DNA from 3 places in the Jeotgalicoccus nanhaiensis genome. Region 1 is predicted to be linked to each of the others. Evidence: riboswitches for the same ligand, from Rfam matches in the RefSeq annotation. Region 1 holds a riboswitch; each other region holds the start of a gene.
The links. A riboswitch is a leader RNA that binds a small molecule or an ion and turns the genes downstream of it on or off. The one in region 1 is predicted to bind S-adenosylmethionine.
Positions count from the first base shown of each region.

Region 1 (10,359 bases):
CTGTACTATGACTGCAGAAACATCTTTTCGTTCACATAATTTATCTATTCCCGCATTTCGCGAATAAGTCTGTACTGATATAATATACTGTATTGATTATAACACTTGTGAGGGAATTTTTTTGAATACACATAATACTTCAACACGCAGTCCGTCAAAATTTATAAATTTGCTGATCGATATAAAATACTTATTAAAAGGTAAGGTCCTCGCTGCCAATGTACTGCCCGTATTTACAGCTTACTGGCTCGCTTTGTACTTTAACGGCGAAAACTTTACCGATCACTGGGTGCTTTTTATTTTAACGATGGCCGGCAGCACCCTCGTTATTTCCGGTGCACTGATGTTCAATAACTGGTTTGAATACGATCTTGATAAAAAAATGGACCGTACTCAGCAGCGTCCGACCGTTACCGGCTCATTTCCTTTAAAAGGTGTACTGATTGCTGCGGTCGCAACGACAGTAATCGGACTGGCTCTCATGCTGATAACAACAATCGAAGCAGCAGTATATTCATTTTTAGGCTGGTTCTTCTACGTCGTCCTGTATACATTCTGGTCGAAACGCCGGTACACAATTAATACGATAATAGGCAGTATCTCCGGTGCATTTACGCCGCTGATCGGCTGGGCTGTAATTGCCCCCGCTGCTCATGTTGTCCCGATTGCCTTATTCTACATATTAATTATCTGGCAAATTCCGCATACGCTAGCTATCGCTGTTAAACGCCTCGCTGACTATACAAGAGCCGGCGTGCCGATGCTTCCGGTCGTTATCGGAGTCGATGCGACGATCAGACAAAACCTGTATTACGTTATCGCCCTCGTGCCTGTGCCGTTTATCCTGCTTGGAACATTCGGCTGGATATTCTTTACCGTCTCGTTGATTCTGACTTTAGTATGGATTTTCCTGTCTGTGAAAGGATTGCAGACTGATAATAAAGAGCGCTGGGCAAATATTAATTTAAAATATTCACTGATATATCTAATCACCTTATTTATATTGATGATTGTGCTGACGATATAAAACAAGCCTGAAATGACTGATTGAGACTGGTCATTTCAGGCTTGTTTTTTAAAGTCATTTTGGATAGACAGTTCTTTTCGTAGAAATCAAAAAAGCACTCACAGAGGAGTGCTTTTTGAAGCATCGTTCTTATTCAGCTGGAATAATAGTGCCGTCGTATTCTTCTTCAATGAACTGAACCATTTCTTCCGATTGCAATACTTCGATTAATCTTTGCAGTTCCGGACGTTCTTCATCGCCTGCTCTTACAGCGATAAGGTTAGCGTATGGCGAGTCTCCTTCTTCTACAGCAATTGAATCGTCAACCGGGCTTAAGCCCCCGTCGATCGCGAAGTTAGCGTTGATAATTACTGCCGGCGCCTCGTTATTTTCGTACATGCTTACCAGCAGCTCAGGTGCTGTATTGTTATCGAACTCAAAATTGTGCGGGTTTTCTGTTATATCATCAAATGTCGCATCCTGGATTTCGATGCCTTCTTCGATTTCAACCAGACCTGCATTTACGAAGAATGACAGAAAACGTCCTTCTTCAGCAGGGTTATTCGACACTAAAATTGTCGACCCGTCAGGAATATCTTCCAGTGAATCATAATCGTTTGAATATACTGCCATTGGCTCGATATGTACGTTGCCGATGCTTGTTAAATCATAACCGTGCGATTCAGTTTCACCATCTAAGTAAGGTGTGTGCTGGAAGAAATTAGCGTCCACTTCTTCATCAGCAAGCAATCTGTTAGGCGTAGTGTAATCGTTAACGATTTCCACGTTAACTGTGATATCTTCTTCAGCTAAAATATCAGCTGCTCTTTCTAAAATTTCAGCGTGCGGTGCAGGTGATGCCGCAACTGAGATTTCAGCCGCCTCTCCTTCAGCACTTTCTTCTGAGTCCGAACCGTTACCGCATGCTGCTAAAACTAATACGAGTGCAAACAGAGTGACAATACCAAAAATCTTCTTCATGTAATAGCCTCTTTTCATTATAGTTTTTATTGTTAGATCAGCGTTTATCGACTGCTTTAGACAGAGTATCTCCAATAATCTGGATGATAAAAACGATGATCAGAATTACTACAGTTGCAACGAGTGTGACATCCGGCTGGTTTCTTGTGAAGCCGACCATATAGGCGAGGTTACCAAGACCTCCCGCACCGATAACTCCGGCGATTGCAGTAGAGCCGACAAGCATAATTGATGTCACCGTGATACCGGAAATGAGAGCAGGCAGCGATTCCGGAATCAGCACTTTCCAAATGATAGTCCACGTGTTCGCTCCCATCGATTCAGCCGCTTCAATAACACCCTTGTCGATTTCCTTCAGACCGATTTCAACGAGACGGGCAAAGAAGGGCGCTGCACCGATAATCAGTGCAGGAAGCGCACCATTTGAACCCATTACCGTTCCCATAATTGCTTTTGTGAACGGCATAATTAAAATAATTAAAATGATAAATGGTATTGCTCTGAAGAGGTTAACAATAAATGATGTTGCGCCGTAAACCGGTTTTGACACACCGTTATGACTTTTATTCGATAAGAATAAAATAATACCGAGTATCAGCCCGATCAGGAAGGCCAGTGCAGTTGCTATCACGGTCATATAAATTGTTTCGTAAGTCGCTTCTAAAACTGCATCCCATTTCACGTTTTCGAAGGCGAACATTTCTTTAAATGCTGTCAGAAATTCATTCATTTACTTTCAACCTCCAGCGTGACATCGTGTTTTTTAAACTCTGCAGTAATTTGTTCCAGTGTTTCCTGATTAATATCGAGGGCGATATAAAGATGACCGTATGATTCCTGATTCGTCTGCTTAATATTTCCTGACAGGATATTTACATCAAGACCGTAATTCCGGATAACTTGAGAGACAATCGGCGATTTTGTGCGGGTGCCGACAAATGTCAGCTTAACGATAGTTGAAGTCGGGAAAGCTTCTTTTATTTCTTCCATGGCTACTGCGTGGTCATCATCCGAAATATCATCCTTAACGAAACGTTTCGTTACATTTGACTGAGGATTCTGGAACAGTTCGATAACTGGCCCCACTTCCACTACTTTACCGTTTTCCATGACAGCTGCCCGGTCGCATATTTTTCTGATAACATGCATTTCGTGCGTAATCAGCACGATGGTCAAGTTCATCTTTTTCGTAATATCGACGAGCAGGTCAAGCACTTCATCTGTCGTTTCAGGATCCAGAGCACTGGTCGCTTCATCGCACAGCAGAACCTGTGGTTCATTCGACAGCGCTCTCGCAATGCCGACGCGCTGTTTCTGGCCGCCGGACAGCTCACTCGGGTAGTTGTTTTCGCGGCCTTCCAGACCAACCAGCCTTATCAGTTCCGAAACACGCAGCTGCCGTTCTTTTTTAGGTACACCTGCGATTTCCAGCGGAAAGCTGATATTTTCAGCGACTGTTCGTGACCAGAGCAGGTTAAAATGCTGAAATATCATCGATACTTTTTGACGTTTTTGCCGCAGTTCTTTCATCGTCATGCCGCTGATTTCATCACCGGTTACTGTAACAGTCCCTTCCGTCGGCTGCTCCAGTCCATTCAAGAGACGAATCAGCGTGGATTTGCCGGCGCCCGAGTAGCCGATAACTCCAAAAATTTCACCTTTCTTCACATTCAGACCGACATTATCTACTGCCGTTATATTTTGATTTTTAGTTTTAAATATTTTAGTCACATTACTAATATCTATCATTATATATAAATCCCTTCCCTTTCCAGGAGAACAATTAAAAAAACCTACTCCAAAAATGAGTAGGCTTTTAAACGTTCATTACGCCTCTCATCTGAGGATATTAATCCAGTGATTTGGCACCTTGTCACGATGACGGTTGCCGTGGCTTCTAAGGGCACATCCCTCCACCACTCTTGATAAGAGTTAATATTTGATTGAAATTCATATTATCAGACTATTCTTTATTAGTCAATCAGAAATTCTTCCAGAACTTCGTTTAAATAAGTAACAGATTGAAATGCGTAGACTTCCCTGACAAGTTTGCCGTTTTTAAACAGCAGCAGTGCTGGCGCAGAACGAATCTGATATTTATCTATCAGTGTTTTATAAAAATTTAAGTTGATGCGTTCATAGCTGATTTCTCTTGCAGAAGCAGCGACGCTGAGCATCGTTTCTGAGATATCGCATGTTTTGCACATCGTTGCATAGCCGAAAATAATATAATACTCTCTATCCTGTATATTCTTTAATATATTTTCCGTTGAAATTGTTTCCTTCACGATAAAACTTACCTTTCATTATTAGGCTCGTATCTACATAAAAACCGTGTCTGAGCAAGAGGTTTGCAAGGTAGTCATGCGGACAGCGTCCGACTTCCCCGAATTTGGGATCTATATAAATATGAGTACTTTCACTAAGATGTTTTTTAAACCATTTACGAATTTTTCTTCCTTCCTTATCCGCATCGGATAAAATGAATATTTGAGAATCGCCAAGCTGATCAATAATCTCATCCAGTTTTGAAATACCCATCGTACCGAAGGTGCAAATTATCTGTACAGGTTCCACCAGCACTTCTTCCAATCTGCGCTTATCCGTTTTTCCCTCAACAATGAGTACTTTATCAGAAAGATTCATCCGTATCACCCTTAGTTAAATTTTTAATATAAATTCACTTTAAGCAATAAATATAGGTTTTAAAAAAACTCCGGACAAAAGTCCAGAGCTAAGTTATTATTTCTCGATTACTGCCTGGTAACCAGCAGCATCAAGAAGGTTATCTAATTCGCTTTCATCTGAAAGTTCAACTTTCAGCATCCAAGCACCTTCGTATGGATTTTCGTTAACAAGTTCCGGACTGTCCTCAAGCTCTTCGTTAACAGCAACTATAGAACCGGAAACCGGTGCATATAATTCAGAAACAGTTTTCACTGATTCCACGCTGCCGAAAGAATCACCTGTAGAGATGTCGTCGCCTTCTTCTGGAAGTTCGACAAATACGATATCTCCAAGTTCAGACTGTGCAAAGTCAGTAATACCGATTGTTACAGTATTTCCTTCAACTATAATCCACTCATGATCTTCGCTGTACTTTAAATCTTGTGGTAATGACACGCTAAAACCTCCCTTTTAACTTATCATACTTATTGTTGCACAATTGCCATACTTTAGGCAAGTGAATTAATTCAATAATGCATTTTTATAAGTTTCTTCTTTAAAACCTAATAACACATCATCATCAAGTACAACCATCGGCCGCTTAATCAGCATGCCGTCACTTGCGAGCAGTTCCAGTTTCTCTTCTTCACTCAAATCATGAAGACGTTCTTTTAATCCGAGCTCTTTAAATTTAGTGCCCCGCTTGTTAAAAAAGTCATCAATTGAATGCGACGATTTGTCGAGGATACCTTTCAGCGTATCTTTAGCCGGTACATGCTTAACCATATCAATTTCAGTAAACTCCAGATTATTATCTGCTAAAAACTTTTTGCCCTTGCGGCAAGTCGTGCATTTAGGGTATTCGTAAAATGTAATCATAGTTATCCTCCCGAATAAGAAATTATTCTTACACTTATAATACCCCAGATAAAGTAAATTAGACATATGCAAAAACGAAAAAAGTCCGAAACCTCAGGGGAAGGTTTCGGACAAAGGGGCTGGGGAGAAGAGTTAAGTTTTCATATCTTCTGGTTCCCATTTTATCAGCTGGTTATTATTCTTTCGTTAACCTGCTGTAAAGATTGCTTAATATTTTTATCTGGTAAATATTTCACGCAATTGTGTTACATGAATCTGTCCCGGAGCCGCATCCCTTGATACAAAGCCGTAGGTTAGTGCCGAAGCCGCTTCTCCCTCTGCCGTACGCGTGTCTTTTCCGAGTTCTCCCATAGAGATTCCAATTATTTTGTCTCCGTACTTTTGTTTAGCACTTTTCACAGCTCCAGTGACTTTGTCCACATCCTTCTTTTCATGAGGGAAGTAAGCAACTTTGTATAAATCTCCGCCGAGCGTGTGCATTTTATTAATAATCGATAAAATTTCTCCGCTTGAGGGTGTACGCTTAAAATCGTGATGACTCATCAGGCATTTCACATTATTGGCACGCGCAGTTTTGCAGACAGATGCTGTAATTTTATCGCCGGATTGAACTTCGATATCGATATAGTCAATATCCATTGTCTGACAGACAGCGTTTAAGAGCGCTTCGTACTCAACTGTTGTTTTTGAACCGCTGCCGCCCTCTTTCGCCGTGCGGTATGTATAAATAATTTCTTTGTTCAGCGGTTTAAAATAATCTATAATATATCTGACTTTTTTGCCGTGATCCTCCCGGTTCAACGCATCGAAAACATCTCCGCGTATCTCCACGATATCAAAAGCGTCTATATTCTCTTTCGCTTTTTGAATTTCTTCTTTAATTTCGTCATCATTATGACCTGATAAAGTGACGACAATCTTCGTTGTATTCATAAGTTTTCCCCTTTGTGCGTTCTGAATGCTATTGATAGCTATTTCAATCTAATGGTATCATAAAACCATTATAGTATCCCGGGGGTTAAAGTAAATGAAAAAAATTAAACTGCTGACTTTGCTGGCATTCACAGCCATGCTGTTTGCGGCATGCAATGATAATACTGATAAAGAAAATACCGGCACAGCTGAATCTTCAGAAACTGCATCTCTTGAAGAGGATAAAGATCTTTTTGACAGCGAAGAGGAAAATGAAATTGAAATCGATGAAGTTGATGAAGTTGCAGTCGAATCAGCAAAATCAGAGAGCGATAATTATCAGCTGGGCGAGCCCGTTGAAATCGACGGCATTACAGTAACAATTAATGATGCCTTTATGACAGACGAGCGCAACGATACGAATATTATCGATGTCAGCGGCGTGCTCGTTCTCGACATTACATATGAAAACGGCACAGACCAGACATTCCCGGCAGGGCGAGATATTACACTTGAAGCGGACGGTGAACTCGCACACAGCTACGAACTCGACAGCATCTTCCCTGCCGACCTTGCTCCAGGTGAAAGTATAACCGGCCAAATGTCCTACGGCTTAGTATCCGCACCTGAAAATATGGTTGCTGTATTTGAACCCTTGATGAATTCAGAAGGTAAGACTGCGGTTTTTGATATAGTTGTTGAATAATTTTAGGTTTTGCTGGGTGGTGGTGGTTGGGGTGGCGTGTGCCACCGTGGATTCTCCGTGGCGCGGGATTGGGTGGCGCGTGCCACCGTGGATTCTCCGTGGCGCGGGAATGAGCGGCGTGTGCCGCCGTGGATTCTCGATGGCGCGGGAGCGGACGGCGTGTGCCACCGTGGATAAATTCATCTCTCTTTGACTGACTAAACTCACTACCAGGTCAATGAACAACATAAGATTCCTAAAATCACTATAAAAACTCCAGCATCATCTTTACACCAATAAAAAAGAGCCCGCACGGGGCTCTGGTTTTTATCTTCTATAAATTATTACACTACTTCTACTGATAAATCCACGTCGATGTTGCCGCGTGTTGCTTTAGAGTAAGGGCAGAAATCGTGTGCCTGCTCTAAATATTTTTCAGCGTCTTCCTGAGACATGTTTTTAACTTTAGCTTTAATATCTACACCAAGTTTAACGCCTTCGCCATCTTCTTCAAGGCGTACTGTTAAAGTAACTTCCGGCTCTGCATCACGAACGCCGCCTTTTTTAATCATTAAATCAAAGGCACCGTTAAAGCAGGAAGCATATCCCGCAGCGAATAACTGTTCAGGGTTAACACCCTCGCCATCCTGATCCGGCGGAATTACCGGTGAATCAATCGCTTTGTCTTCTGTTGCCACGTGACCTTTGCGGCCCCCTGTGTTTACTGCACTGATTTCATATTTAACTGCCATTATAACTGCCTCCTAATTTTTTAATTACAATTCAATCTTACTAATGAATTGAACTTATATCCAAGCATAACATTTATCCACAAAAATGAAGCCGCAATAAATACAGCCTCATCTTCGTTCTTATTTATTTTTTAAATTTTTCCGATACTTTGTCTGACGCTTTGTCGATAGAGTCATGAGCTTTGTCCGATGCTTTATCTACATACTCTTTCGCTTTGCCGGCATTCTTCTCGTTCTTGCCTTCTTTTTCTTTATCTTTGTCTCCGGTAGCGTTGCCGATTGTTTCTTTTGCATTACCTTTTAATTGTTCTAATTTGCTGTCTTTTTCTGCCATTTAAAAACACTCCTTAATTAATTAAATAGTATTTTTGTACAGTTAATGTATTCCCCCTCAAATAAATGCTAAACATTTATACAAAAAATACCCAATCCTTCACCAGGATTGGGTATTCAATATGGAGACGGCGGGAGTTGAACCCGCGTCCAGAGACCTCGCAGCATTTCTTTCTACGTGTGTAGTTCATTATTAAGTTTCACATGAATGATGGCAATGAACGAACCTCATTCCATGCTAGTCCGATTAATCTCTTCCATTTAGTCTTCCGACCGCAGACTAAAGGGCGTATCCTATTATAGTTGAATCATCGTCACGGGCCATAGGCAAGCTCATGGGATGATGCAGAGCGCTCTTAGGCAGCTACTGCGAAATTGTTTTGTTTGCCAGTTATTATAAACTGAGTATCGTTGATGACGAAGCCGAAACCTCCGACACGCTTAAAATGCCCGAATAGCCCCTGTCGAATCCGGAACGTCCCCGGATTATTTAATATTACGGCTGATTTGCCGAGCACTTATTATTATAACACGATAAAAACCCGTTGACAAATTAACGGAACTGCTCCTTCATTGCACGGTCAATCTCGCGTTTCATCTGTTTCTTCTTCAGATCCTGGCGTTTATCGTATTTCTTCTTACCCGTTGCGATGCCTAAAAGCACCTTGCACATGCCGTTTTTAATATATAGTTTAAGCGGAATAATCGCGTTCCCCGGTTCCTGCATATGCCCTCTAAGTTTATTAATTTCTTTACGGTGCAGGAGCAGCTTACGCGTACGGAGAGGCTCGTGGTTAAAACGGTTCCCCTCTTCATACGGCGCAATGTGCATATTATAAACGTACATTTCATTATTATAGACCCGCGCATACGAGTCTTTTAAGTTCGCCGACCCGCGGCGGATCGATTTAATTTCAGTACCCCTAAGCACAAGCCCCGCTTCAATCGTGTCATCGATAGAATAATCATGACCCGCTTTGCGGTTTTGTGCCAGCGGCCTCGTTTTCTGGTTGCTTTTACTCATAAGCCTCTACTTCTTTCCTTTGCCTTTTTTCGCCACTGATTTATAGAAAGGTTTTTTCTTGCCGCCCTTTGAGAAGCTTCCTTTCTTTTCACGTGAACGTGTCTTTTCTTTTTTATTTTCTGACCTGCCTTTAATTTCCACCGGTGTTTGTCTTCTTTCCGGACGTTTTTTATCAGGCATGCCGACCACTTTAAAATCAATCAGGCGCTCTTCGAGATTGACACCAATTACTTCGATTTCAACCTTGTCGCCGATACGGAACATGGTGCCGGTACGTTCGCCGAGCATAGCCATAGCGCGTTCGTTAAAGTTGTAATGGTCATCAGTCATGTTGCTGACGTGCACCAAGCCTTCAATCGTGTTCGGCAGTTCAACAAACATGCCGAAGTTCATAACGCCTGATACTACACCTTCGAATGTTTCGCCGACATGTTTCATCATGAATTCCGCTTTCTTCAGATCATCCGTGTCGCGCTCTGCATCCTGGGCGCGCCGCTCTCTTTCGGAAGTATGCTTCGCAATCTCAGGCAGCTCGCTCTTGTTGCGGCGGATAGTCTTCGCATCGGTCTTTCCTTTAAAGAGATACTCGCGTATCAAACGGTGAACGATTAAGTCAGGGTAACGGCGGATCGGTGACGTAAAGTGAGTGTAGAACTCCGTCGCCAGTCCAAAGTGGCCGAGCGATTCAGGTGAATATTTCGCCTGCTGCATCGAGCGCAACATCAGCGTGGAAATCACCATTTCTTCCGGACGGTCTTTGACTTCTTCAATAATTTCCTGCAAAGCATGCGGGTGAACCTGATTACCTTTACCTTTAACAACGACACCAAAACCTGTCAGGAAGTCGAAGAATTTACTCAGCTTCTCTTCTTTCGGTTCTTCGTGAATACGGTACATAAACGGCACGTCCATCCAGTGGAAGTGCTCTGCGACTGCTTCGTTTGCCGCCAGCATGAATTCCTCAATCATTTTTTCGCCCGTTCCACGGTTTCTAAGAACGATATCTTCCGGTGTGCCGTCTTCACCGACAACAACAGCCGCTTCGGCGAAATCAAAATCAATTGCCCCGCGTTTTTCGCGTTTCGCACGCAATCTTGCAGCAAGTTCCTCAGCATCGAGA
Region 1 covers NZ_JADGLW010000001.1:336,886-347,244, forward strand. Annotated here, with positions in the region: gene cyoE (heme o synthase) at 122-1,027, shown strand; gene IR135_RS01605 (MetQ/NlpA family ABC transporter substrate-binding protein) at 1,157-1,987, opposite strand; gene IR135_RS01610 (methionine ABC transporter permease) at 2,025-2,717, opposite strand; gene IR135_RS01615 (methionine ABC transporter ATP-binding protein) at 2,714-3,736, opposite strand; SAM riboswitch class I at 3,821-3,919, opposite strand; gene IR135_RS01620 (thioredoxin domain-containing protein) at 3,961-4,275, opposite strand; gene IR135_RS01625 (toprim domain-containing protein) at 4,226-4,633, opposite strand; gene gcvH (glycine cleavage system protein GcvH) at 4,730-5,110, opposite strand; gene IR135_RS01635 (Spx/MgsR family RNA polymerase-binding regulatory protein) at 5,177-5,533, opposite strand; gene aroD (type I 3-dehydroquinate dehydratase) at 5,750-6,466, opposite strand; gene IR135_RS01645 (hypothetical protein) at 6,561-7,151, shown strand; gene IR135_RS01650 (organic hydroperoxide resistance protein) at 7,475-7,882, opposite strand; gene IR135_RS01655 (CsbD family protein) at 8,007-8,216, opposite strand; RNA gene ssrA (transfer-messenger RNA) at 8,336-8,698, opposite strand; gene smpB (SsrA-binding protein SmpB) at 8,769-9,239, opposite strand; gene rnr (ribonuclease R) at 9,246-10,359, opposite strand, start outside.

Region 2 (10,359 bases), on a different contig from region 1:
AGAAGATAATAGGGTAAGTACGTTGTTGAATTGACAAAGTACATGAAGCGACTTGTAAGTACGTTGTTAAATTGACAACGTCCGTAGGCTGCTCCAATCCTACTTTCTTTCAATCAACCAGCATATATAAAAAGCAGCCGCATAATATGCAGCTGCTTTGATTAATGTTTACAGTAATCCGATCAGCATTCCGCCGATAGCGCCGGTTACTACAATAACCCACGGCGGAAGTTTGAAGTAGACCAGCATCACGAAGAGGATTGCTGCCAATGCGAAGTGAACCGGCTCGAGTATAGAACTTGTCCAGATTGGTGTGTAAAGTGCCGAAATTAAAATTCCAATTACTGCAGCGTTAACGCCCATAACTGCGCCTTTAACTTTTTCGTTATTACGGAGCATATCCCAGAAGGGCAAGGCTCCTAATATTAAGAGGAAAGCGGGAAGGAAGATTGCCGCAGTTGCAACAAGTCCGCCAATCCAGCCGTTCATTACTGTTCCGAGATAAGCGGCGAAAGTGAATAATGGGCCAGGTACAGCCTGCGTTGCACCATAGCCTGCAAGAAATTCTTCTGCAGAAATCCATCCCATTGGAACGAGTTCCTGCTCTAAAAGCGGAAGTACAACATGTCCACCACCGAATACAAGCGAGCCTGACCGGTAGAAACTGTCTACTACTGCGATCCAGTAAGAGCCTGTCAGCTCACGGAAGGCCGGCAGCGCAAATAGCAGTACGAAAAATAGTGCTAAACAGACAGCGGAAAAACTTTTCCTGATAGGGAAAGTCGCCGCTTTTTTATTATCATCTGCTTCATGATTTTTAAAAAGAATAAAACCGATGACCCCTGCAATCAGAATGACACCGACTTGTGTAAACACCGATTGAAAGAGCAGAGTCGCGACCAGTGCAAAGAGTGCGATTACTTTTCTTTCTATATCCGGTGTGAGATTTTTACTCATTCCCAGAATGGCGTGGAGTACGATAACAACGGCAACAATTTTCAAACCGTGTATCCAGCCTGCTTCGCTGATATCGAAAGTTGTCATCAGGGAAGCAAAAATCATCAATACTATAACAGAGGGCAGGGTAAAACCGATAAATGATGTCAGCCCGCCGAGTACACCGCCTCGCATTACGCCGACACCGATACCGACCTGGCTCGATGCAGGTCCCGGCAGGAATTGTGAAAGTGCCACTAAATCCGCATAGCTTTTTTCACTCATCCACTTTTTTCTTTCAACATATTCAGCATGAAAATAACCGAGATGAGCTGTCGGACCGCCAAAGGATGTCAATCCGAGTCTAGTCGATACCAAAAATATTTCTAACAATATTCTGAGTTTGTTCATTAATTTCTCCTAGGTATGTAGTCTTATGTAAAAGATAACATGTATTTTAAACAGCTGCATTTATTTTTACAATCCTTAACATTATCCTGTGATATAATTATTCCTTGAAACTATAATGGAAATTCAACAGGAGTGTCGTTATGTCAGACCAGCAGATTTTAACTGTGATTTTCGGGTCCGTAGGACTTTTTATGATTTTAATATCACTGATAATTTATGTTTTCGGAGTCGCAGTAAAAAAACGAAAATGTACAGCAGAAACGACAGGGAAGGTTGTCGATAAAGTGCAGGGCAGCGATAATAACCTTTATCCGGTTATTGAATATGAAGCAGGCGGCGTCATTTACAGAAGAAAGAAAAATGTGACCGCTCACGGGTCGATTAACAATGGTTACCCGATAGGATATGAACTGATTGTCTTGTACGACCCGGAAAAACCAAAGCGCTGTTTAATCGGCGGCACAAAGATACAGACAGTAGCGGCGTCTATTCCCGCGATTATCGGTCTGGTCTTCTTCACAGTCGGCGTAGTAATATTTTTATTTTAATATAAGTTCAGGCAGGGATTTTAAATGAAAAAAAGAGAAAAGAGTGCAATGACTGCACAAAATATAAGCAGAAAATTAAGATGTCCGCTTTGTCATGAACCTGTGGAAGTGAGAGAGCTGAAAAGTCTGGTCTGCGTCAATAATCACACTTTTGATTTCGCCAAGCAGGGTTATGTAAATATTCTTAAAAAACCTGTGGATACTCAGTATGATGATGCATTATTTGAGGCACGTCAAAAAATAATCTGTGATGAAAAATTATATGAACCGGTACACGATAAAATTGCAGATATAATAATAAACCATTCAGCAGAAGATTCGCTGCTGTTTGATGCGGGTTCCGGCGAAGGGTCTCATTTGCAGACGATACTTGATAAAGTAAATACAGAAACATTGACGGGTATCGGCCTGGACATTTCAAAAGAGGGTATCTTAATGGCGGCGAAAAATTACGGAAATCCATTGTGGATTGTTGGAGATCTTGCGAACCCGCCGCTTAGTGACAAGTCCTGCAAATTTATACTGAATTTTTTATCGCCTGCAAATTACTCTGAATTTAAAAGAATTTTAGCTGCAGACGGTATAATTATAAAAGTAATCCCGGGCAGCGCTTATTTAAAAGAACTCCGCAGGGAATTGTTCAGCGGTACAGACGGGAAAGAATATGAAAACAATGATACACTTGAATTAATGAAGAAGAATGTTAAGCTTGTGAAAGAAGAACGGATAACTTATACGAAATTTCTTGACGCTGCTGCACTGAAAGATTTAATCTCCATGACACCGCTCGGCTGGCATGCAGATACAGCGCAGATAGAAAGATTTGCGGATAAGGGAAATAAAGAAATTACGGTGGATATGCATATTATCCTTGCAGCTGCCGAAAATTAAATTGAAACATTTCCGCATATATTTCAGTTAATAGTTTGCTATTTTAAAGATAATAGTCGATAATTACACTAAAGAGAGAAAATTATATGGAAATATTACTGTGTTTATTACAAACACGTTACAAAGTAAAAGAAATTCGCTCATGGGCTTGAAAAGTTCTGAACATTAAAATATAATGAGAATATATTAAGAAATACATAACAGAACGCACAAACAAAAGTTAAAGCTATACTCTTCATATCATTAACTAAGTCGTTCTTCGATAGTGCCTTTGGCCTAGATATCATATTATATTATTTATCTGTTAGGGAGACTTTTGATCTCCCTTTTTTTGTTGCCTTTTTTAAGGCTATTTAAACACTAAGAAGGTGAACATATTATGAACAGTGATGAATTGCACAGCTATGCCCGTAAATTTCTCGCTGAAAATTTCGGACTCACACTCGAAATTCCAATTAGAATATCAAAAAGAATGAAATCTAAGCTCGGCGCGTTTCAAATAAAATATCAGAAGCAGCAGGTTGTTTCGAAAGAAATTGTTATGTCCCACACTTTTCTCGTTAATAACTCCAGGGAAATCATTCTCGATGTGCTGTATCATGAATGCGTTCATTATGCACTCTACACATTAAAAAAACCTTACAGAGATTCGGATCGCGAATTTACGGAGACGCTGGAACACCTCGGCATTGCTAAAACCCGGAGCTATAAATACAAGGGACAGGCCTATTTATATGAGTGCAGAAAATGCAGCTACCAGTTTACGAAAAGGGTCAAAGGCTACAATAAAAGGTATATATGCAGACACTGCCGCGGCAGGTTTACATATAAAGGTACTGTTTCAGCAGGCTGATTAGAAATTATTAAAAATTGTTTGACAATTAATTCTGGTTAGACTAGTATGAAATACAATTAAATAAGAAATTATCCAGAGAGACGGAGGGATCAGGCCCTGTGAAGTCTCAGCAGCAGGCTTTTAAGTACTGTGCTAATTCCTGCAGGCAGAGGCTTGGAAGATAATCACACATCGCCATTTGTCTATTTAGATAAATGGCTTTTTTATTACATAGAGGAGGGAATACATGAGCATACAGCTGAATAACGTTTCAAAAACGTATCATTTAAAGGGTAGAAGTGTTGAGGCATTAAAACCGACATCCCTGAAGGTCGAAACCGGTGAAATTTACGGCTTAATCGGCTATTCCGGGGCCGGGAAAAGTACTCTTTTAAGACTGATTAATCTGCTTGAGAAACCTTCGGCAGGTTCTGTCATCGTTGGAGAAGACAATCTTACCGAACTGACACCAAAGGCTCTCAGGATTCGCCGGCAGAAAATCGGCATGATTTTCCAGCAGTTTAACTTAATCGAGTCAAAGACAGTGTATGAAAATATAGAATTTGTACTGAAAGCAAGCAAATACAGTAAAAAAGATGTGCCAGCAAGAATTGAAGAGTTACTGAAACTCGTTGGTTTAAACGATAAATCATCTATCAATGCATCAAATTTAAGCGGCGGGCAAAAACAGCGTGTCGGTATCGCTAGAGCACTTGCCAATAACCCGGATATTCTCTTATGTGACGAAGCGACGAGTGCGCTTGATCCGGATACGACGAAAAGTATTTTAAACCTGCTGAAAAATATTAACAAAACTCTCGGTATTACCATTGTGATTATTACTCACGAAATGGAAGTTATTAAAGAAATTGCAGACCGTGTAGGCGTAATGTCCGGCGGTGAAATTATTGAAAGCGGCGAAACATACAGCGTGTTCAGTCATCCTAAAGAAAAAATTACGAAAGATTTCGTTCAGGAGATATATAACTTTGAAACCCCGCCGCAAATTAAAGAAACGCCGGATAATCAAGTTATTACCATTCAATTTTTAAGTGAAAACGCCGAGGAGAATTATTTAAATCAGCTGTACAGGAATTTTGATTTGAATATAAGCATTCTCAACGGAAGAATTGAATATATTAAAGAAAAACCGCTCGGTTTTTTAATGTTCCAAGTATCCGGAAATGCTCAGGAAATAGAACGTCTTAAAACACATATCGATAAAACACCGGGAATCGAAAGGGTGGGTTACATTGGATAATTTCAGCCAGCTTTGGCCATTGCTGTACCGTGCTTTGCTCGAGACAGCGCTGATGGTTTCTATTTCAATATTTTTTGCAGTGTTAATCGGACTGCCGCTCGGTATTCTGCTTTACATTACGCAGCATCCGCTGCTGTTTAAAATTAAACCTTTAAACAGCGTGCTCGGATGGTTTGTGAATATTATCAGGTCGTTTCCTTTTATTATTCTGATTGTGGCGATTATGCCGTTTGCGACCTGGCTCGTTAATGCTTCACACGGTCCGGTTTTTGCAAGTGTTGCTCTGTCAATTGCAGCAGTGCCGCTGTTTGCACGTCTCGTTGAATCCAGTTTTAACAGTGTAAAAGACGGTGTGATCGAAGCGAGTATTGCAGGCGGTGCCCCGCTTTATTTAATCGTTACGGATGTGCTGCTGCCGGAAGCCAAGAAAAGCATCGCGCAGGCTATCACACTGACGATAATTTCAATTATCGCCTTCAGTGCAACTGCGGGTGTCGTAGGCGGAGGCGGGGTCGGTGACCTTGCAATCCGTTACGGCTATTACCGCTACGACACGCTGACGATGATTGTGACAGTAGTCGTCCTCGTTGTTATCGTGCAGATTGTCCAGTGGGCTGGAGACTTTATCTCTAACAGAACGGAGGAGAAATAATGCGCGGAATTATAATATTTTTAATTGGCACTTTAGCCGTTATTATAGGCACTAGCATTCTTCTGTATGAAGACGAGGGTGAAGTGATTACCATTGGTGCATCGAGCGGACCATTTGCAGATATGGCATCTTTTGCCTTAAAACCCGTCTTGGAAGAGAACAGTTATACGGTCGAAATCGTTGAATACAGCGATTATATTCAGCCGAATAACGCGCTTTCAAATGGCGACCTCGATGCCAATCTCTTTCAGAACGTCCTGTTCATGGACAGTTATAATGAAGAAAATGATGCTGATTTAAAAAATATCATTCAGGTGCCGACGGCACCTATGGGGCTTTACAGCAGTGAATTCAGTTCGCTGGAAGATATTGCTTCCGGCAGTGAAGTAGCATTGCCTTTAGATCCGGTCAACTCCAGCCGCGGTTTTTTAACACTGCAGGACGCGGGGCTGATTACCATCAGTGACGACGCAGATATGTTTGCTATCGATGAAGCAGACATTATAAATAATAAAAAAAATCTCGAGTTTATTTATCAGGACGCCGGCCAGCTGCCGAGAAGCGTTGACCAAATCGGCCTGTCGCTTGTCCCGGGCAACTTTGCGCTCGCAAGTGATATGAAGCTTTCCGATGCCCTTGCCCTTGAAAACATGAATGAATACTTTAGAAATCAAATTGTAATTAACGGCGATGATGCCGGAACGAAACTGGAAGAAGATTTAATCAAGGCTGTAGGGTCGGAGGAATTTAACGAAGTGATTGATGCTGACTTTAAAGGATTCGACAAACCGGAGGAGGATGAATAAATGGCAAGCGAACTTTTAAAATCATTAAGTCCCAGCTATTTCAGCAGTATGATGAATGCAGAGCTCGAAGTCGGCGATAAGCCGCTCTTAAATCTTGCAGTCGGTATTCCCGATGGACAGACGCCTGAAGTCATTACCGATGCAGTTAAAGAAGCTGTTGATAAAGTAGAAAATCAAAAATACGGCGCATTTCGCGGCAAGCCGGAACTAAAAGACAGCATAAAGCGATTTTATAAAAGAACTTACGATGTAGACCTTGAAGATGAAAATATAGCCATCTTGTTCGGCACGAAAAATGCACTGGTTAACTTTCCGCTCGCTCATATCAATCCCGGTGCAGGCGTGATGCTGCCGAATCCCGGTTACGCAGATTATATTACTGCTGTGGAACTCTCGCAGGCAAGGCTGATCGATATGCCGCTCCTTAGAGAAAACAATTATCTTCCTGACTTTGATTCGCTCGAAGCAGAACTTAAAGAAACGGACCTTATTTACTTAAACTATCCATCCAATCCGCTCGGGGCAGCCGCAGATAAATCATTTTTTGATGATGTGATTAAACGGTTCAAAGGCACAAAAACACAGATTGTTCATGATTTTGCATATGCTGCTTTCGGCTATGACGGTCTTCACCCGAGCATTTTACAAAGTGATCCGGACTTTGAAGTATCGATGGAAATTTATTCGCTGTCGAAAGGATTTAATATGTCCGGCTACAGAATCGGTTTTGCAGCCGGGAATAAAGAGATGATAGAAAGTATTAATAAGTTTCAGGATCATACGAATGCAGGGGTTTTCGGTGTTACTCAGGACGCGGCAACAGCGGCGCTCGACAATGCAGATACTTTGATTCCTGAACAGAATGAAATATTCAAAAAGCGTAAAAATTTTATTAATAAAGCGTTGCTGGATTTAAATATCCCAATAGAGCCGATTCAGGGCGGCATTTTCGGGTGGATAAAAGTCCCCTCAGGTTTTAACGGCGAAAGTTTTGTTCAGTACCTGCTGAAAGAACAGTCTATTCTTGCAACGCCGGGGAAACCTTTCGGGTCCCGAGCCGAAGATTATATCCGCATATCTTTGGCCGTTGCAGATGAAGACTTAAAAACATTTACAGAAAGACTCCGTGAGATTAAAGAACTCTATCAAGATTAGTTTATTGTCTGTCATCAAATGTGGTATTATTTACCCAGATATTAAATTTTGGGGGCGGCATGAGAGTGACTAAGTTTTTTAATCGAAACCGCATGTTAATCGTGCTGTTTGGCATAGTAGTATTAATTGCATTAATCGGTTTTTCTTTGTCGGACAGAGATTCCACAACGAAAGCGGAGCAGTTCACCGGTGATACGGCAGCCGCGACTCAAAAGGTTGTCGATGCGCCGTTCAGCTTTATAGGAAATATATTTTCAAACATTGCAGGAAGTTTCAGTGCACTTGAAGAAAACGAGGAACTGAAACAGCAGCTCGATATGCTGCCGCAGCTGCAGGCGGACAATGAACGTCTCAAGGCTGAAAACGAAGAGCTGCGAGAGTCTCTGGAAGTAAGTTCCAGTATGGCTTACGAGACTGTCAATGCCCGGGTTATTTCACGTGCACCTGACCAGTGGCTTGAATCCTTTACGATTGATAAGGGAGAAAAAGACGGCATTAAAGAAGGCATGGCAGTGTCGACATCGGAAGGACTGGTCGGGATTGTTAAACGCGTTAACGGTAAATCGAGTTTTATCGAGATGATTTCGACGAATGCATCACAAAATAACCTGTCGGTTGAAGTCAGACACAATGATGAAGCTGTTTACGGCAACATCCGCAACTTCGATACGGAAAATGATGTGCTGGTCGTGGAAAATATTAAAAGCCAGGTAAAACTTGAAAAAGGCGACGAAGTATTTACATCGGGGCTGACAGGTGCTTTCCCTGAAGGTATTGTTATCGGTAAAGTAGTGGAAGTTGAAAACGATGAGTACGGACTGAGCCAGAACGCTTACGTACAGATGAACAGTGACTTAAATGATGTGGATAATGTGTTTGTCTTAAAACGCGATCCTGAGTCACTGGAGGATTGACAAATATGCAGACGATAGTAATTTTTATTATAGGAATATTACTCATGTATACTGATATGGCTTTTACCGGCTTCAGTCCGATGATGGTTTTTGGAGTTGAAGTTTACTTTGTGCCGAAGCTTCTGTTTATGTATATTCTGCTTTTAACGATATACGCGGGGCCGGGAATCAGTATGTTTTTTGCTGCTGTGTTCGGTATTATGCTCGATGTGTACATCGGTTCGCTGTACGGTGTTCACATCTTTGGTTTTATCGCCTTCGTAGTCTTTATGCAGGCAGCTTTCAGAGTGTTCTACAGGGATTTTGTAGCCATGGCCTTTGTCGTGCTGCTGAACACCTTTCTTTTCGATTTATACCAGTACGCGATTTACCGGGTGCTCGATTTCATAGCGATGCCGTTTTTCGACTATATCGCGCTCCGGGCAATTCCGAGCGTACTGGTCAGTGCGCTGTTTTTCGTTATCCTTTATGTCCTTGCCATTCAGACGGCGAAGGTCAGAAAAGAATTGCGGAGAATCAATTGACACAGCCATTTATATTTTATATAATACAGTAGTTGATGAAACGTAAACGTCAACCGCACATGTATAGGTTTAAGCGGCAGAGCCCACCTATAGTGGCGTGTCTTAAATAATAGGAGGTGTAAGTATGTTTGCAATCATCGAAACAGGTGGTAAACAGGTAAAAGTTGAAGAAGGTCAATCAATCTTCGTTGAAAAATTAGAAGTTGAAGAAGGCGCTGAATTCACGTTTGACAAAGTACTTTTTGTTGGAGGCGACAACGCTAAAGTTGGAGTTCCTACAGTTGAAGGTGCTACTGTTACAGCTACAGTTGAAAAGCATGGACGCGGTAAAAAGATTAACGTTATCAAGTTCAAACGCAGAAAAAACTACAGCCGTAAACAAGGTCATCGTCAGCCTTATACTAAATTAACAATCGGCAAAATCAACGCGTAATGATTAATGTTATCGTTGCCCGTAACAGTGAGAAACATATTACCGGATTTACGATGGACGGACACGCGGACTTTGATGTTCACGGAAAAGATCTCGTATGTGCAGGTGCTTCGGCAGTTGTATTCGGCAGTGTGAACGCAGTATTTGCGCTGACTGATTACGAGCCGGCCATAGATATGGCCGACGAAGGTGGATATTTAAGTGTTAAGCTTGAAGATACATCTGATGACAGAGTTCAATTGATTTTGGAAACAATGATTGTGTCATTAAAAACTATTGAATCAGAATATAGCGAATTTATAAAAATTGAACATGAGTGAGGTGTATTGAATGTTAAAATTAAACTTACAGTTCTTCGCATCGAAAAAAGGGGTTGGGTCGACTAGAAACGGTCGTGACTCTGAATCAAAACGCCTTGGTGCCAAAAGACAAGATGGACAATTCGTAACAGGCGGATCTATTTTATTCCGTCAGCGCGGTACTAAAATTCACCCGGGTGAAAACGTAGGACGCGGCGGAGATGACACTCTATTCGCGAAAATCGACGGTGTTGTTAAATTCGAACGTGTCGGACGCGACAAAAAACGTGTTTCTGTATATCAGGAAGCAAAATAATAATTTTGTGGCATCAGCTTCTGCTGATGTCTTTTTTTATGAATGTTATAATTAAAAATAAAGAATCTTACATGGAGGTGAGTGTTATGTTTATAGATTACGTATCCGTCTACTTGAAAGCAGGTAACGGCGGTAACGGTCTGGTAGCATACCGCAGAGAGAAATATATTCCGATGGGCGGGCCATCCGGCGGAGACGGCGGTAACGGTGCAGATATTATTATGGAAGTAGATGAAGGATTAAGAACTTTAATGGACTTCAGATTCCAGCGTCACTTTAAAGCATCCCACGGAGAAAATGGAATGAATTCTAATATGCACGGTAAAAACAGTGCGCCATTAGTATTAAAAGTGCCGCCGGGCACCATAGTGAAAAACT
Region 2 covers NZ_JADGLW010000002.1:124,444-134,802, forward strand. Annotated here, with positions in the region: gene IR135_RS02795 (nitronate monooxygenase) at 1-17, shown strand, start outside; gene IR135_RS02800 (chromate transporter) at 169-1,347, opposite strand; gene IR135_RS02805 (DUF3592 domain-containing protein) at 1,488-1,895, shown strand; gene IR135_RS02810 (putative RNA methyltransferase) at 1,920-2,786, shown strand; gene IR135_RS02815 (SprT-like domain-containing protein) at 3,166-3,639, shown strand; SAM riboswitch class I at 3,708-3,809, shown strand; gene IR135_RS02820 (methionine ABC transporter ATP-binding protein) at 3,869-4,882, shown strand; gene IR135_RS02825 (methionine ABC transporter permease) at 4,935-5,534, shown strand; gene IR135_RS02830 (MetQ/NlpA family ABC transporter substrate-binding protein) at 5,534-6,340, shown strand; gene IR135_RS02835 (aminotransferase class I/II-fold pyridoxal phosphate-dependent enzyme) at 6,341-7,495, shown strand; gene mreC (rod shape-determining protein MreC) at 7,555-8,409, shown strand; gene mreD (rod shape-determining protein MreD) at 8,415-8,933, shown strand; ribosomal protein L21 leader region at 8,975-9,046, shown strand; gene rplU (50S ribosomal protein L21) at 9,058-9,366, shown strand; gene IR135_RS02855 (ribosomal-processing cysteine protease Prp) at 9,366-9,686, shown strand; gene rpmA (50S ribosomal protein L27) at 9,697-9,981, shown strand; gene obgE (GTPase ObgE) at 10,068-10,359, shown strand, end outside.
Region 2: linked by a shared signal. The riboswitch ahead of IR135_RS02820 (methionine ABC transporter ATP-binding protein) and the one ahead of IR135_RS01615 (methionine ABC transporter ATP-binding protein) in region 1 are both predicted to bind S-adenosylmethionine.

Region 3 (10,359 bases), on a different contig from region 1:
TTCAGTCCGTTACTCGTTATAACATTCACGCCGAGCGCTTTCATAAATGTTGATTTGCCCGCTGCGTTTGAGCCCGTCAGCAGAATATCATTCGCAAACTTCAAATCATTATCTACAGCAGCCACTACAAGCGGGTGATATAGCCCTTCAGTCTGCAAATACGAAGCTTCTTCTCTTTCCGGAAGAGAGTAATACGGCAATGTTTCTCTCCACATTGCCAGGCTGTAATGGAGATCGAGCTCAGCTGTGTAATGCCATCCTTCTTTATAAAGCTCATGGTTTTTCTTAATCGTACGATTGACCAGATGATACAAATGATAATCTACTAAGAACATTAATTTAAAGGCAGAGAAAGCTTGAACAGCCATATTCATTTCTCCTGCGCTGTCGTCGTTAACAAAAAGAGGACTCATTAACGACAGCCGCTTCAGACCTTTACTGTTGAATTTCGAATCTAATTTACCCGCAGTAACAATAATATTAATAGCATAAAAAATATCTGTGTAATCAAACCCGGTTCCGCCTTTATGTTTATGAGATAAGTAAGCATTAATTACAAATCCTGAAAGGATAGTCAGTAAAGATATGTAAGGATTGATAAAAAATAAAAACACGCCGATAACCGGCATAAATGAAAACAGTATAAATATCGGATGATATTGTTTCACCGGCACAAATTCATACATAAACTTACTCGTGTTAGAATTTCCCGATTTCCCAAGCTTGGCTAAGCGGTATGATATCTTTTCACGAAAGCCAGCATCGTGTTTTATTTTATACAATAAGTCTTCATTTATAACATTCTTTTCTGTTGAATTGCGCAGCACTGCATAGAGAAGCTCCGTTCCTATCGTTGTAAATGTATAATTTATCTTCGTCATCAATTCGCTGATATCGAGATCATTCCAAGTTTCATCATCCACAACATTTCTGTCAGCAGTATTTTCATTTTCCATAATATTAACGAAATAGTTATGATAATGAATATAATATTCTGCAGTTGTCTTCAGTCTTTCCTGCCTGTACCACAGCGTCTTAACAGCTTTCTTCAGTTTAAAGAACTCATATGTTTTTATTACCAGGGAAATAATTATAATTAAAATCATTACAGTGATAAAAAGATAGAGCAGTTGAATAATAATCACCTTTCTCTCAGATCTCTGATTAGATATTAATAATTTTATCATTAATATAAATATATACGAAATTATTACTGCAAAGTTATAAATCAAATAAGATATTTATAAACTGTCCAACTATTCCGGATAGTTGATTTTATATATAACCGCCGTGTTCCTTGTGATATATTAGGTTAGATATTTATGGACGAGGAGGAATTGGACATGGCGCTGTTTGGAACTATCGTAGATGCTCTGGCTATTATTTTAGGCAGCTTCATCGGTTTGTTTTGGAGAAACATTAATGAAAATATGAAATCAACCATTCTCCAGGCATTGTCTATTACCGTACTCGTCATCGGAATTGATATGGCCTTAGAAGCCAACAGTATACTTATTATCGTTGTTGCGAGCTTGGCTCTTGGTTCCATGCTGGGTGAAAAATGGGAAATTGAAGATAAAATGAATCACTTCGGCATCTGGCTCGAAACAAAAACCGGAGCAACAGAAGGCGGAGCTGCTGCTGCCTTTGTTACCGCCACATTAGTGTATGTCGTCGGAGCAGTCAGCATTATCGGTGCTCTCGACAGCGGGCTCAGAAATGATCACACCGTACTGCTGACAAAAGCTTTAATCGACGGTGTGCTCGCTATTTTCCTGACATCCACGATGGGTATCGGCATTATGTTCTCAGCCATCTCTGTCTTTCTGTTTCAGGGAGCCATCGCCTTGTCAGCCTCTCAAATCAACCGCTTCATCCAGCCTGATTTGATGGATGATATTATTATCGCGATTACAGGCACCGGCGGTGTAATGATTATTGCGATTGGAATCAGACTGCTCGGTCTGATGAATATAAGAGTTGCGAATATGCTGCCTGCGATATTATTTGCAGTACTGTTCGTAGTCATTCAGTATTACTGGGAAACAATCAGTTTGTTCTTTGTACAGATGTTTTAGTCTATGGGAGTGGCGCACTATGGAAAACGAACTGCTTAAGGTATTTGATTCAGAAGGGACATTAAAAGGGACAGCTTCAAGGGCTGAAGTACACAAAAGAGGTCTTTGGCATGAAACATTTCATTGCTGGTTCCTGAGTAAAGAAGATGGCAGAATCTTCATCCACTTTCAGCTTCGAAGTCCTGACAAGAAAAACTTTGCAAATATGTTAGATATTACAGCAGCGGGTCATTTAAGTTCTGACGAAAGCGTTAAAGATGGTGTCCGGGAAATTAAAGAAGAACTAGGTATTAGTCTTACACTAAACGATTTAATTTATACAGGTTCAGTACAGGATGAAATTATTATTGATGATTTTATCGACAGAGAACTATGCCATGTATTTATATATAAAATTCCGGAAAATACCACACCTGATTATGTATTTATGGATGACGAAGTATCTGATATTTTCAAAATTGAATTGCCTGTGTTTGAAAAACTGTGAACTGAAGAAATATACTCGATTAATATTAACGGTAAAATGATTAACAGAGATAATTTTGTTCCGCATGAAAACAGCTATATAAACTTTGTTATGAATAGTATCAAACAGTATGCTCTGTAATTCATTTAAAATTAATTTCAGATTCCGTGTTGACATTAATTCTGCTGTGCCCTATAGTTAGTTTAAATTAAATAATCAAATAACTTATTTTCTTATCAAGAGAGATGGAGGGACTGGCCCTGTGAAATCTCGGCAACAGACTTAATGTACTGTGCCAAATCCTGTAGCATCATGCTAAAAGATGAGAAGAGCGAATATACATCGGCCTCTTCTTATATTTTAAGAAGAGGTTATTTTCTTTTTCAGGAATGTATATCTGGTTTTTTTAAAAAACACCGGTTATATACTGGTGTATTTTTATTACATTTTTTAATTCCTACTATTTAACTATGTTTAAGGAGCGTTTTTAATGATTGAGTTTATCGATGTAGATAAAACGTATCCAGGCAGCGAAACACCGGTTCATGCTCTGGATAATATTAATTTCAAAGTCGATGCCGGAGAAATATACGGTGTCGTCGGATACAGCGGCGCAGGCAAAAGTACTTTGATCCGTTGTGTCAACCAGCTGGAAAGTGTTTCAGAAGGGAAAGTTATTGTCGACGGTAAAGATTTAACTGCACTCACACCGTCAGAACTGAGAGTAACAAAAAAACGAATCGGTATGATTTTTCAGCATTTTAATCTTTTAAATTCAAAAACGATATATACGAATGTTGCTATGCCGCTAATTTTAAATAAGACACCGAAAAATGAAATCAAAGCGCGTGTTAGTGAACTGCTTGATTTTGTCGGCCTGTCGGATAAAGCGTCACAGTATCCTGACCAGCTGTCCGGAGGACAAAAACAGCGTGTCGGTATTGCGCGGGCACTTGCAACCAACCCGTCAATTCTGCTGTGTGATGAAGCAACGTCTGCACTGGATCCGCAGACAACAGAGTCCATCCTCGAACTCCTTAGAAAGATTAATAAGGAATACAATATTACAATCTTGCTGATTACTCACGAAATGTCCGTTATCCGGGATGTCTGCCATAAAGTTGCAGTAATGGAGAACGGTAAAATTATTGAACGCGGCTCTGTCTTCGATGTTTTTTCTAACCCTGAAACAGAAACCGGCAGACGGTTTGTTAATACAGTGATGCAGACAGAGCTGCCGAATTACGTGCAGGATCTGGTGCAGGAAAGCGACGGTCAGCATATTTACAGAATCAATTTCATTAATCAGCTCGCAGTGAAACCGTACCTATCACAAATCAGCAAGCTTTACGATTTAGATGTGAATGTGCTGTTCGGCAATATTACCGAGCTTCAGGGTATACCGTTTGGCAATTTAATCGTTCAGTTCGACGGTTCAGCCCCTGAACTCGAAAAAGCATTACTTTATTTAGAAGAAAACAATATTCATTACAGTGAGGTGAATACATATGCTGGTTAGCTGGAATACAATACTGGGGGCATTTTTAGAAACCGTGCAGATGGTCAGTATTTCGTTTATTTTCTCGATTATACTCGGGCTGCCGCTCGGCATTCTGTTATACGTCACTAGACCCGGCCAGATTTTAGAAAATAAAGCTGTCTTTACAGTGCTGAATGCAGTGATTAATGTCTTCAGATCACTGCCGTTCATCATCCTGCTTGTGGCAATAATTCCGGTTACGAAATTTATCGTAGGAACTTCTATCGGAACCGAAGCTGCGATTGTACCGATGGTTTTCTTTGCCGGACCTTATATCTCAAGGCTCGTGGAGAGTTCTCTGCTTGAAGTCGACGAAGGAGTACTGGAAGCGGCCGACGCTATGGGAGCAACACCGATGCAGACAATTATAAAATTCGTTCTTCCGGAAGCTCTCGGTTCTCTCATTGTAAATTTCACTATTTCCATTATCGGATTAGTCGGTGCATCTGCCATGGCCGGTACGGTTGGAGGCGGCGGCATCGGCGACCTGGCAATCACATACGGTTATCAGAGATTCGATACGATCACAATGCTGATTACAGTCATCATATTAATTATTATGGTGCAGGGTCTGCAGTCAGCAGGCAACAAACTCGCGAGAGTTGTAAGAAGAAGATAATAACAGGAGGATATAAATTATGAAAAAAGTCATTTTATTTACCAGTTTGCTTTTAATAGGGATTGTGCTTTCAGCCTGCGGTGACGGCGGTAAAGAAAAAGTCACTATCGGCATCAGTGGAACAGACACAGCAGTATGGGATTATGTAGCAGAGAAAGCTGCAGAAGAGGATATTGAAATCGAGATTGTCTCATTTAATGATTATGTACAGCCTAATACTGCACTTGCTGACGGCGAAATAGACTTAAACTCATTTCAGACTGTCGCGTATTTTGATGAATTTATCGAAGAAAGAAATCTGGATTTAGTTCCGATTGCCACAACGAATCTTGCCCCGATGGGCATTTACTCTGACTCACTGACAGACGTTAATGACATTCCGGACGGCGGCACAATCGCACTGCCGAATGATGTATCTAACCAGGGACGTGCTCTGATGCTGCTTGAGGATGCTGGTTTAATTACGCTCGTCGAAGATTATAACGGCCTCGATTCAATTGAAAATGCAATCGTTGACAATCCGAATGATTATCAGTTTGAAGAAGTCGCACCGGCACAAATTCCACGTGCCTTAGGAGATGTAGATCTCGGTGTTATTAATAACGGAATTGCCAAAGATGCAAATCTGCACCCGATTAACGACTCTATTTACCGCGAAGATGACACAGCAACTGATTATGTAAATATCATCGCTGCTAATAATGAAGATGCGGAAAATGAAACATATAACAGAATTGCTGAACTTTATCAGGAAGAAGATACTGCTGAATTTATTGAAGAAGAATATGACGGTGCTTTAATCCCGACAGTACTTGAATTAAATGACATCGGCTGGTAAAACAAATAAGCTCCCTTAATTGGGAGCTTTTAATTTACATTGATTCGATAAAGACTTCTTCCGTTTCACTTTGAGGATTAAACGTTATATCTTCACTGATATTCTGTTTCATAAATGAATCGTACATCTGTTTTGCCACAGGTTCATTGAAGTCTTCCGTAAAATTATAATGCACATCGATTTCATTATCGTTTGGACTGATTGTACCGGCAAGATAGGCGATGATGCCTTCTTCTGTGCACAGTGTTAAATACTTTACGTTTTCAAGCTGCAGCTGCTGTTCAAAGTCCGGTATTGCTTCCGGTTCGATATTTTTAATTTCCATCAAAAAACTCCTCCCGGTATTTTTATTCTTTTACCCTTTTTCACGGGAAACAATCCTCTGTTTTCATAGTAAATATGTCTGAATTTATAGATAATTATAAAAGTCATCTGTATACTGATTTATATAAACTTAAAAATGAGGGATATATATGCGTTTTGAAACGAAAGCAATCCATGCCGGCAGACAAGTCGACCCGGTCACGGGGGCAGTGACAACACCAATCCACTTGTCTACTACATACGAACGGTCTGCTGACGGTTCTTATACTGACGGTTTTATGTACAGCCGCGGCGATAACCCGAACCGCCGTTCTTTAGAAGAATGTCTGACCGCGCTTGAACAAGGACATGATTGCGTAACTTTTTCATCCGGGATGGCTGCAATTTCAGCAATCATGGAAGTTCTGCCTGAAGATAAACCCCGGAGAATTATTCTGCCGGATGATATGTATTTCGGTGTGCTCACTTTACTTGAAGAAACTGATCTAGGCAAAAGCTTTGATATTACTGCAGTGGATATGACAAATCTTGACCAGCTGAGGCAGGCAGTGGAAAGCAAAGCAACGGGTATAGTCTGGATTGAAACACCGTCAAATCCGCAAATTAAAGTTACTGACATTGCTGAAGTCGTAAAAATAGCTGAAAAAGCAGGAGCAGTGACTGTTGTGGACAATACAACCGCAACACCTGTGCTTCAAAACCCGCTTCTTCTGGGTGCAGATTTTTCACTTCATTCGGTCACCAAGTATATCGGCGGACACAGCGACTTATTACTCGGCGCTGTTGTCGCAAAAGAAGACAGTCCGATGCTTAACCGTCTTAGAACATGGCAGCACGCGAAAGGTGCAGTACCGTCATCATTTGACTGCTGGCTGGCACTGCGCGGGGTACAGTCTTTATCTGCAAGAATGTCTGTACACTGTTCAAATGCTAAAGTAATCGCTGAATTTTTAAGCCAGCACAAAAAAGTTGAAGCTGTACATTACCCCGGCCTCCCGAGTCATCCGGGGCACAGCATCGCAGCAGAACAAATGAGCGATTTCGGCGGCTTGATGTCATTTCAGGTCAAAGGAAATGATTCCGATGCACTTCAAATAGCCAATACAGTTAAAATCTTCACACAGGCCACCAGTCTCGGCGGCACACACAGCTATATAGAGCATAGGGCCTCAGTAGAACAGGAACTGACGAAAGCACCGGCTAATTTGCTGCGCTTATCAATCGGTCTTGAAAATGTAAAAGATTTAACGGAAGATTTAGAATGGGCATTGTCGGAAATATAAATCATAAGAATAAATTATATTATGAGTAACCTCTGTGTAAACGGGAATATTTCCAATAACACGGAGGTGTTCTCATGAGGAAGCACTATAAATTAGTTATTCTCGGCGGAGGGACCGGCGGCATTTCAACCGCAAGCCGCATACTCTCTAAAAAGAAAGATTTAAAAGATGATGTTTTAATTATAGAACCGGATGACTATCATTATTTCCAGCCTGCATGGCCGCTCGTCGGCAGCGGTGATGAAAAGCTGGATTCAACCTGGAAACCGATGAAAAAAGTTATACCGAAGGGAGCATGCTGGCTTCAGGCAGCAGTAAAAAATGTAGACCCTGTTAAACGTGAAGTAACGGCTGATGATACCCTCATCAGTTATGATTTTTTAATCGTCGCTCTCGGTATCGAACTTAACTACGATGCCATTAAAGGCGCACGGGAATCACTCGGACACAATAGTGTATGTACTAACTATTTATATAATCTCGTCGAATACACCTACGAATCACTTAAAAATACAAAATCTGGCAACATCATCGTAACCAAGCCAGAAGCAAAAATTAAAGGCGGTGTTTCTGCGGAAAACTCGCTGTTTACAATGGATGATTTTATCAAACAGCAGGATCGTAACGTCGATATAATGTTCAGAAGCGGGCGGGAAGAACTGTTTGAAGTAAAGAAATATAACGACAGTTTAATTAGTCAAATGGAAGAAAAACACATCGATTACAAACTGAACGAAGAACTGATTGAAGTTAAAGGCAAACAGAAACAGGCTGTATTCAAAAATACGCATACTGGCGAAACACATACTATACCTTTTGAAATGCTCGTTATTACACCGCCGATGCATGGTCCTTCAGTTTTAAAAAAGTCCGGTCTGCTGAATCAAGAAGGCTGGGTAGACGTTGATAAACACACGATGATGCACAAAAAATATACTACTGTATTTTCTCTTGGCGATTCATCCAGCCTGCCGACAGTAAAAATGGGCGCTGCTGTCAGAAAACAGCTGCCGGTGCTGGTCGATAATCTGATTGAGCGTATGAATGATCAGGAACCCACTCATAAATACGACGGCAGAACAGCTTGTCCTATCGCCACTGAATACGGTGAACTGATTCTTGCGGAATTCGGTTATGACCGGAAGCCGAAAGAAACGACTTTCCTGAATCAGGCTGATGATAAAATGATTTTTTATCAGTTCAAAAAGAATATGCTGCCGATTATGTACTGGTATGCCTTATTGAAAGGTAAATCATAACTTAAGAAAAACGGCACTGCCGCCAGTTAGCTGCAGTGCCGTTTTGTCATTTAAAAGTAAGATTTTCAAGTCTGATATAACCCGCTGCATCAAGCTCGACATTGTCAAGCTGAGCTGTATTATACGCCAAAGTCATATTTGGATGAACTAAAGGTGCATACGGCACATCTTCACGAAGCATATTATGGATATTTGTATACTCTGCCAGTCTGTCCGCATCTTCTGTTGCACTGCGTGCATTTTCCAGTGCAGCATCAACATCTTCGTTCGTATAGAATGCTCTGTTGCCGCCAAAACCTCTATTAGTGCTGAGTGTCAGCGCAGATAACAGATAATCCGCATCGCCGGTAGACGCTGTGAAACTGAGCAGGAACATATCATGCTGCCCCTGTCCCAAGCGTTCCATAAATGTTGCCATTTCAAATTGTTCAATTGTAATATTGATATTCAGCTCTTTAAGCTGTTCCTGGATATATACTGCTGAATCGATTAAATCCTGGCTGTCGTTGACCCAGATAGTTGCATCGAAGCCGTCAGCATGATTCGACTCGCGAAGTGCAGCCTGTGCCTCGTCTATATCCTGGCTAATTTCGGGCAACTCCTCGTCGTAACCAAAAACACTTGAAGAGACCATACTGTTCGGAATGGCAGCCTGCCCATCATATATACCTTCTTTTAATTCCTCTCTGTCGATTGCAAAATCAATAGCCTGACGCACCTTCACATCATCGAAAGGTTCCTTTTCTGTATTGAATCCAAGATAGTTTGTTCTCAAGGACTCCGCTTCAACAAACTCTGTGCTGTCACTGCTTTGAACCCTGTCCATCATGGCCATATCTACAGGTGTGGTAATATTTATCCCGCCGGATTCCAATTCTGCCATCATCGAACCTGACTCAGGAATAATAACAAATGTCAGATTATCAATATTGCTTTCTCCTGCAAAATCTTCGAATCTTTCAAATTCTATATTCTGTCCAGGCGCTCTCGTTTTAAACTTAACATAGTTGGTTCCATCCGGATTTTCTGAAATATAAGTGCCGGTATGCTCGGCAATCTGGTCGGAAAGCTCTGTAAATTCTTGACCGCCTGCGTCGCGCATTTCGTAATACTCTTCCGCCGTTATTTCTAATCCCGCCTTGTCGATAGCATTTTGATAATCGGCATCAATACTTTCTTTACTCATAATACTCGCCGCTGTATGCGCTAAATTATCAGGCAGCGGGGCAAAAGGATATGAGGTAGTAATATTCAGCTCATAATCATTCACAATCTCAATATCCTCAATCATTTCAAAAAGGAACACAGTAGGAGCACTGATGCTCGGATCCTGCACACGTTCGAGCGATGCTTTTACATCTTCTGCAGTAAACTCAGAACCGTTATGAAACGTTACACCTTCAGCTAATTTAAAATTCCATGTAGTTTCGTCTGTCTGCTCCCATTCTGCAGCAAGGCCGGGCTTCCGGGACATATCAAGTTCCCGCGCGACAAGCGTCTGATACAAATAGCGTCTGATTTGTATCGCATTAACATCGTTAGTTCCATGAGGATCTATAGTCGATAAATCCTGGTCAAATCCAACAACGATATCGCCAGTTTTAGCTTCTTCAGCAGCTTCGTCTCCGTCTATCTCAGCAGCTTCATCATTAGAACATGCCGCAGCGAGCGATAAGAACACAAGTGCAAACAGTAAAAACAGCTTTTTAAACATAGCAGTACCCCCTAATATTATTAAATTTTATATCCCTTTAAAATAGTTTGAATATTTAAAATTATATAATGAAAAAGTTATAAATGCTATTTATATTTTAAGAGGACTCAGTTAAATCTTATAAAGGCAGTTCTGAATTGAAGGAATTATGTTCTGTGACCGGCTAAACTCGTTACTGAGACAATGAACACCGCTCTTTGACTGGCAAATTCCTGCAAGCACTAAAAAACCGGGACAA
Region 3 covers NZ_JADGLW010000003.1:187,124-197,482, reverse strand. Annotated here, with positions in the region: gene IR135_RS11740 (MutS-related protein) at 1-1,145, opposite strand, end outside; gene IR135_RS05515 (DUF554 domain-containing protein) at 1,344-2,078, shown strand; gene IR135_RS05510 (NUDIX hydrolase) at 2,098-2,565, shown strand; SAM riboswitch class I at 2,775-2,873, shown strand; gene IR135_RS05505 (methionine ABC transporter ATP-binding protein) at 3,035-4,063, shown strand; gene IR135_RS05500 (methionine ABC transporter permease) at 4,053-4,703, shown strand; gene IR135_RS05495 (MetQ/NlpA family ABC transporter substrate-binding protein) at 4,723-5,541, shown strand; gene IR135_RS05490 (hypothetical protein) at 5,576-5,866, opposite strand; gene IR135_RS05485 (trans-sulfuration enzyme family protein) at 6,015-7,148, shown strand; gene IR135_RS05480 (NAD(P)/FAD-dependent oxidoreductase) at 7,223-8,407, shown strand; gene IR135_RS05475 (ABC transporter substrate-binding protein) at 8,454-10,121, opposite strand.
Region 3: linked by a shared signal. The riboswitch ahead of IR135_RS05505 (methionine ABC transporter ATP-binding protein) and the one ahead of IR135_RS01615 (methionine ABC transporter ATP-binding protein) in region 1 are both predicted to bind S-adenosylmethionine.